Regions from separate parts of the Methylobacterium sp. C33D genome, predicted to be linked through region 3. Evidence: predicted binding sites of a transcription regulator. Region 3 holds the regulator's gene; each other region holds the start of a gene.
The links. The regulator LexA, encoded in region 3, represses DNA repair genes until DNA is damaged. The targets are predictions, from matches to a motif close to TGTTCNNNNTGTGTTCNG.
Positions count from the first base shown of each region.

Region 1: the regulator LexA is predicted to act here: its motif matches at 1,017-1,034, upstream of ACLBXO_RS07095 (ATP-dependent helicase).
Region 2: the regulator LexA is predicted to act here: its motif matches at 1,292-1,309, upstream of ACLBXO_RS31050 (DUF3072 domain-containing protein).

Region 1 is NZ_JBKFAV010000007.1:101,568-103,829, forward strand. It holds gene ACLBXO_RS07090 (AsmA protein) at 1-687, opposite strand, end outside; gene ACLBXO_RS07095 (ATP-dependent helicase) at 1,045-2,262, shown strand, end outside.
Region 2 is NZ_JBKFAV010000078.1:207-2,468, reverse strand. It holds gene ACLBXO_RS31060 (Cof-type HAD-IIB family hydrolase) at 1-588, opposite strand, end outside; gene ACLBXO_RS31055 (gluconokinase) at 593-1,159, opposite strand; gene ACLBXO_RS31050 (DUF3072 domain-containing protein) at 1,318-1,602, shown strand; gene ACLBXO_RS31045 (Flp family type IVb pilin) at 1,826-2,035, shown strand.
Region 3 is NZ_JBKFAV010000020.1:49,264-51,525, forward strand. It holds gene ACLBXO_RS17320 (hypothetical protein) at 1-212, opposite strand, end outside; gene lexA (transcriptional repressor LexA) at 462-1,190, shown strand; gene ACLBXO_RS17330 (ComEC/Rec2 family competence protein) at 1,184-2,262, opposite strand, start outside.

The sequences.
Region 1 (2,262 bases), on a different contig from region 3:
GCCGCCGGATTCGGCGGGGACGAGGCCGAACCGCGCGTCCGCCTCGAAGCGCGGCGTCGCGTCGCCGCCGCCCGAGATCTTGGCGGCGAGGCGCCCGTCCGGCCCCGGCGTGCCGCTGACCGCCCGGAACGGGACGCCGCCGCTCGTCCCCTCGATCCGCCAGGGTCCGATCAGGGCCGGCGCCTGCAGGCGGAGGTCCTGGACGTAGAGCTGGTCGGTCCGCCCGGTGGCGGGGACCTGCGTGGTGACGAGGAACTGCTGGATCTGCAGGTTCTCGATGGCGAGGTCGCGGTCGCGCAGGGCGCCGCCGAAATCGGGCGGCAGCTTCAGCGTGTCCGGACCGGCGACTGGGAGCTTGATCTCGGCCCGGCCGATCCGGGTCTCGGTGAAGCGGAACTCGCCCTTCAGGAGCGGCGCGAGGGCGATCTCGGCCTTGACGAACCGGGCATCCAGGCTCGGGCGGTCCGGGTCGCCGCCGAGGAGGAGGCGGTCGACGCGCAGCCGCGGCGACGGCAGCAGGCGGACCTCGATCCGCCCGTCGGTCCGGACCGGAACGCCGAGGGACCGGGCGAGCGCCCGGTCGACGAGCCCGCGATGGGCCTGCCAGTCGACGAAGGGCGGAACCGCGAGCGCCGCCACGAGAACCAGGATGACGGCGCACGCCAGCGCGGTCAGAAGATCACGCAATGGTCCCGTTCCGCACCATCTCTGCGCGAGGCCGCGACCTCACCGGGCCGCCGTGCCCCGCGTGCCCCCGCGAGTCAGTCGCCACGGCCATAGCACGATAAGCCGCCGGGGGCGCCAGCGGCGATGCCACGGTCCGGAGCGGGCGCGGGTCCCGGCTCCCGTGCGGGAGACGGTGCGCTCCGCCGCTGTCGAAACCGATCACATCCGCGCGCCGATCCGCGGCCGCCGAGGGGAAGGCCGCACGCCCCTGCGGAGCGCGGATCACCCCGGCGCGGACAGCCGCGCTTCATGGCTCCGCGCCCCCGCCGCGGCGCGAACGGCCTCGACGCCGTTCGCGATTTGGTCCAGGGATGCGGGATGCAGAACCCCCCGCATCCGCAGTCCGCCGGGGACGGCGCGCCCGCCACGTCCATCGCCGCCCGCGCCATGGGCGCCCTCCGCCGCGAGGCGGCCGGCTACCTCGAGGGGCTGAACCCCGAGCAGCGCCGCGCCGTCGAGACCACGGAGGGCCCGATCCTGGTGCTGGCCGGCGCCGGCACCGGCAAGACCCGGGTGCTGACCACTCGCATCGCCCACCTGATCGCCACCGGGCGGGCGCGGCCCTTCGACATCCTGTCGGTGACCTTCACCAACAAGGCCGCCCGGGAGATGAAGCACCGGATCGGCGCGCTGATCGGGCCGGCCGGCGAGGGCATGCCCTGGCTCGGCACCTTCCACGCCATCGGCACCAAGATCCTGCGCCGCCACGCCGAGCTGGTCGGGCTCAAATCCGACTTCACAATCCTCGGCACCGACGATCAGCTCCGGCTGATGAAGCAGGTCATCGCCGACCAGAACGTCGACGAGAAGCGCTGGCCGGCCCGGGCCCTGTCCCACGCCATCGACGGCTGGAAGAACCGCGGCCTCGGCCCCGAGCAGGTGCCCCCGGGAGAGGCCGCTTCCTTCGCGTTCGGCAAGGGCGGCGCCCTCTACACCGCCTACCAGGCCCGGCTCGCGACGCTGAACGCCGTCGATTTCGGCGATCTCCTGCTGCTCTGCCTCAAGCTCTGGCGGGAGAACCCCGACGTCCTGGCCAATTACCAGGACCGGTTCCGCTACATCCTGGTGGACGAGTACCAGGACACCAACGTCGCCCAGTACCTGTGGCTGCGCCTGCTGGCGCAGTCCCGGAAGAACATCGCCTGCGTCGGCGACGACGACCAGTCGATCTACGGCTGGCGCGGCGCCGAGGTCGACAACATCCTGCGCTTCGAGCACGACTTCCCGGGCGCGGTGGTGGTGCGGCTGGAGCGCAACTACCGCTCCACCGGCCACATCCTGGCGGCCGCCTCCGGGCTGATCGCCAAGAACGAGAGCCGCCTCGGCAAGACCCTGCGCACCGACGACGAGCCGGGCGAGCGCGTCACCGTGACGGGGGCGTGGGATTCCGAGGAGGAGGCGCGAATGCTCGCCGAATCGATCGAGTCCCTCCAGTCCAAGCAGCACCCCCTGTCGGAGATCGCCGTGCTGGTGCGGATCTCCGCGCAGATGCGCGAGATCGAGGACCGGTTCGTCCAGCTCGGGCTGCCCTACCGG
Region 2 (2,262 bases), on a different contig from region 3:
GGGCGGGGTCACGTCGAGATAGTATGCCTGCGAGCGGTGGACGGTGGCGCGGCCGGCCAGCGCCGCCGCGATGCGCGTCTCGCAGGCCGCGAGATGGGCGTGGTCGCGGCTGACGCCGACGATCTTGGCGGCCGATCCCATGAGCGTTCCGAGATCGGCGACGACCCGGGGCTCCGCGCCGATCGTGCGGCGCTCCAGGTCGGTGTAGGGGCCGTCCGGGTCGCGCAGGCACCACGCGCCGTCGGCGAAGACCCAGACATCCAGCCCCTCGGCCAGGAGCCGGTCGAGGGCCGACCGGGCCGCCGCCTCCGGGATGGTCCGCTCCTCGATGATCGACAGGTCCGGCCGGACGACGCTGGCGCCGTTGAAGGCCCCCATCGGCAGGTCGAGACCGAGGTCCGCCACGAGGCTCCGCAGGCCGATCGGCGGCCGCGCCGAGGCGATGCTGAAGCCGATCCCGGCCGCGCGCAGGCGGCGCACGGCCGCCACCGTCGCCCCGGTCAGGCGCTTGTCGCCGGTTACCAGGGTGCCGTCGACGTCCGAGATCACCAGGGCGATCCCCGCGGCCTTGCCGGTTCCTGCTGTCATCGCGTCACTCCCCACCCGGATCCCGGCGCGCCGCGGCGGCGAGTTCCGCCACGACCCGGTCGGCAATCGCCTCGGGCGGCTCGAGGATCCCGACGGTGATCGGGTGCTCGTCGGGCCCCGGGACCTCGAGGATCGCGAACTGGCTCTCGAGGAGGTGCGGCGACATGAAGTGGCCCCGGCGCTCCGCGAGGCGCCGCGCGATCAGGGCCCTGTCGCCGTCGAGGTAGACGAGGCGGACCCGCCGGCTGCCCCGGGTAAGGACGTCCCGGTACGCGCGCCGGAGCGCCGAGCAGACCACCACGCCGGACTCGCCGGCGTCGAGGCGCTGCTGGATCCACGTCGCGATCCGGGCGAGCCAGGGCGCGCGGTCCGCGTCGTCGAGGGCGTGGCCCGCGTGCATCTTCGCCACGTGCTCCGGCGTGTGGAAGCTGTCGCCGTCCACGAAGATCCAGCCGAGCCTCTCGGCGATCAGCGCCGCCACGGTGCTCTTCCCGGACCCCGAGACGCCCATGACCACGAGCACCTGGGCGGCCGTCCCGGCATCGCGTGTCGGGTCTGATTGGGACGTCATCCGGATCACCGTGGCTCTCTGGGGCGCCGCGATCATGCGGAGCGGGCGCGCGGAAGGGAAGATCGTCGCGCCCGACGCCCCCGCCGTGTCGGCAGGAACCGCCGCGCGGCGGGACGCGTTGATCACCGGAACGCGAACATTCAGGGAACATCAGGCGCATGGCTACCAGCACCGCGAAGGCGACGTCGAAGGCGGATCGGGAGACCGGAGCGCGTCAGGACGCCCCGGAGAACCCCAAGACCGACCCGAAGGATGTGTCCAACCAGATCAAGGATCCGGACCAGTGGACGACCGGCGGCGAGCCGATGACCGGCGCGCAGGCCTCCTATCTGAAGACGCTCTCGGAGGAGGCGAAGAAGCCGGAGGCGTTCGACCCCGACCTCGACAAGGCCGAGGCCTCGAAGCGGATCGACGACCTCCGCCACAAGGCCGGCCACGCCTGAGGCGGCCCGGGCGCGCCCGCGGCGGGCGTGCCCACCGCCGCGCCGGGCGGTGCATATCCCGCCCGGAATCGACCCGACCGCCGGTTTCGAACACTTCGTTAAGCCGGCGGCAAGCGCGTGCCGGTACCAGACTTCGGAGCGCGTGAGGCCACGCGCGCGGCGGGACTGGAAGGCGCGGTCGACCATGGATGAGCCGGGCGGCGACGGAGGGGAGCGGCGCGCTGTGCGATCCCGGGGGGCGTCCGCCCCGGCGGGTCGGCTCCGGGCCGCGACCGCACGGTTCGCCCGCGACGTCCGCGGATCCACCGCGACCGAGTACGCCCTGCTCGGCGGCCTGATCTTCCTCGTCGCCGTCGGCAGCATCCGCTTCTACGTGTCCCGCGTCAGCGCCGTCTACGGCGACATCACGGCGGCCGTCACCCAGGGGCCGTGAGCGGATCGTCCCCAATCCACCCGGCCCCGGGGCCGATCGGCCGGTCCGTGACCGCCGACAACATCTGGAATTGTGTCCCGATATTTCGGCTGCGCGCGCTGCGACCGGCATTTGTCGCGCCATTGCCCCGAAAAAGCTGTGCTTAACGAGGATGACTTAGCAGTCTCGGCCGTGGCGGGCGGAGTGTGGCTCACCCGCTACGGACACCTGGGCCGCTATGGGCTAGG
Region 3 (2,262 bases):
CAGCCGGCGTACTCGCGCAGGGCGTTGGAGACGATCAGCATCCGGCGCAGCTGCCGGTTGTCGTAGACCTCGTAGGGCTCCTTGCAGCCGATCGTCACGACCTGGGGGGTGAGCGCCACGTAGTTCCGCGAGATGTAGGAGAACCCGGTGGTGCAGCCGGCGAGGCCGAGGGCGGCGAGGCCGAGGGGCAGCAGAGCCGCGGGTCGTCGCATCCTCGTCATTCCATGAGGGTCCCAGCCCGCGCCCCGGATCCGCCGCCTGCCCGGCGGGGCACCGCGGTGCATTGAAACGGCTCCGCTTGCGCCGTCAATGCGTTTCTCGGCCTTCTCCCGCGGGCGCGCCGCGGCGCGCCGAGCGGAGCGGTGCCGCTCTTGCGGAACACTTGCGGAACGTTTAACCTGTTCGTGATTTGTTTCGGAGACCGTCACGTGGCGGTCCGCCAAGCCGCGAGTCCCCCGTCGATGCTCACGCGCAAGCAGCTGGACCTCCTGCGATTCATCCAGAGCCGGATGCAGGAATGCGGTGTCCCGCCGTCCTTCGACGAGATGAAGGATGCCCTCGATCTCAAGTCGAAATCCGGCATCCACCGGCTGATCACAGCGCTCGAGGAGCGCGGCTTCCTCCGGCGCCTCCCGAATCGGGCGCGCGCCATCGAGGTGATCCGCATCCCCGAGAGCCTGACCCAGGCCGTCCCGGCGACTCAGGCCCCCGCCGAGCCGCGCCGCTTCACGCCTAGCGTGGTCGAGGGCGGCAAGTCCAAGCCGCCGCCGGCCCCGGCGAGCACGCGGATGATCGACGAGTCCGGCCGCGCCATCTCGATCCCCGTCATGGGCCGGATCGCGGCCGGCACGCCCGTCTCGGCGATCCAGAACCAGAGCCACGCCATCACCCTGTCGCCGGACTTCGTGGCCGGCGGCGAGCACTACGCCCTCGAGGTGCGCGGCGACTCGATGGTCGAGGCCGGCATCCTGGACGGCGACCTCGTGGTCATCCGCAAGCAGGAAACGGCCAATACCGGCGACATCATCGTGGCGCTGATCGATGACGAGGAGGCGACGCTCAAGCGCCTGCGCCGCCGCGGCTCCTCCATCGCCCTGGAGGCCGCCAACCCGGCCTACGAGACCCGCGTGCTCGGGCCCGACCGGGTCCGGATCCAAGGCCGCCTCGTCAGCCTCGTCCGCCGCTACTGAAGCGGCTCGGCCGGCGCGTCGCCGGGGGCGAGGTCTCCGCCCGGCGCGGCGTCGGCCTCCGGCGTCGCGACGACCCCGTCCTCCGCGGCGCGGTCGCCCGGCTCCGCGGTGACCGGCCGCGGCTCTCCCGGCCCGCGCCCCGCGGCCGGCCGCCAGGGCACAGCGCGGCCGTCGTCCCGGGCGTAGCGCGCGGCGAAGCCGTCGCCGTCGGTCCGGAGAGCCACCGCCCCGCGGGCGGCGAGGACCCGCCGGTCGATCACCAGGGGGCCCGTGCAGGTCGGCGGCGCCGCGAGGCCCGTGATCAGGACCGCGGCGCGGGCGCAATCCTCCGGGAAGGCCCGCCGGTCCCGGACCAGGGCGACCGCCTGCCCGTCCGGCAGCCTGGCGGTGCAGCCGAGCCGGTCGCAGCGCCCGCTGCCCGACCGGACGATCAGCGCCGCGGGTCGCCGCCCGTCGCCGTCCGCCTTCAGCCACTGCTCGAGGACGAAGCCGGAGGGGCTTCCGAGGGCCGCGAGCCGCCCGTCCGGCCCCCGCACCGCGGCGCCCGCGCCCTGCCGGTCGACGTAGAGGTCGTAGCGGTCCGGCCGGGCCGCGAGGACGAGCCCGAGCAGGACCGGCGGCACGGCGAGCCAGCGCAGGCGCGAGGCCGGCAGCGTCGCCAGCAGCAGGCCGGCGGTGAGCAGCGCCAGCGCCCCGGCGCCGAAGGCCGGCAGCACCAGGATCGCCCGCTCGAACCCGGCGATCCAGTTCGAGATCGCCAGCATCCCGGCCACCGCCTGCCCCATCAGCCACCAAACCGGCCGGTCGAGGGCGAAGGGATAGGCGAGGCACCCGATCACCGCGGCGGGCATCACCACCAGGGAGACGAGCGGCAGGGTCAGGGCGTTGCCGACGAGGCCGAAGGGCTGGACGGTCTGGAAGTGGTAGGTGGCGAAGGGCGCGGTCGCGACCTGCGCCACCAGGGTCGTGGCCAGGGTCCCGGTGATCGCCGAGAGGCCCGCGCCGACGATCCGCCCGATCCGCCCTGCCCCCGGGCGCACGAACAGCCGGCCGTCAATCAGCCGCGCGCAGG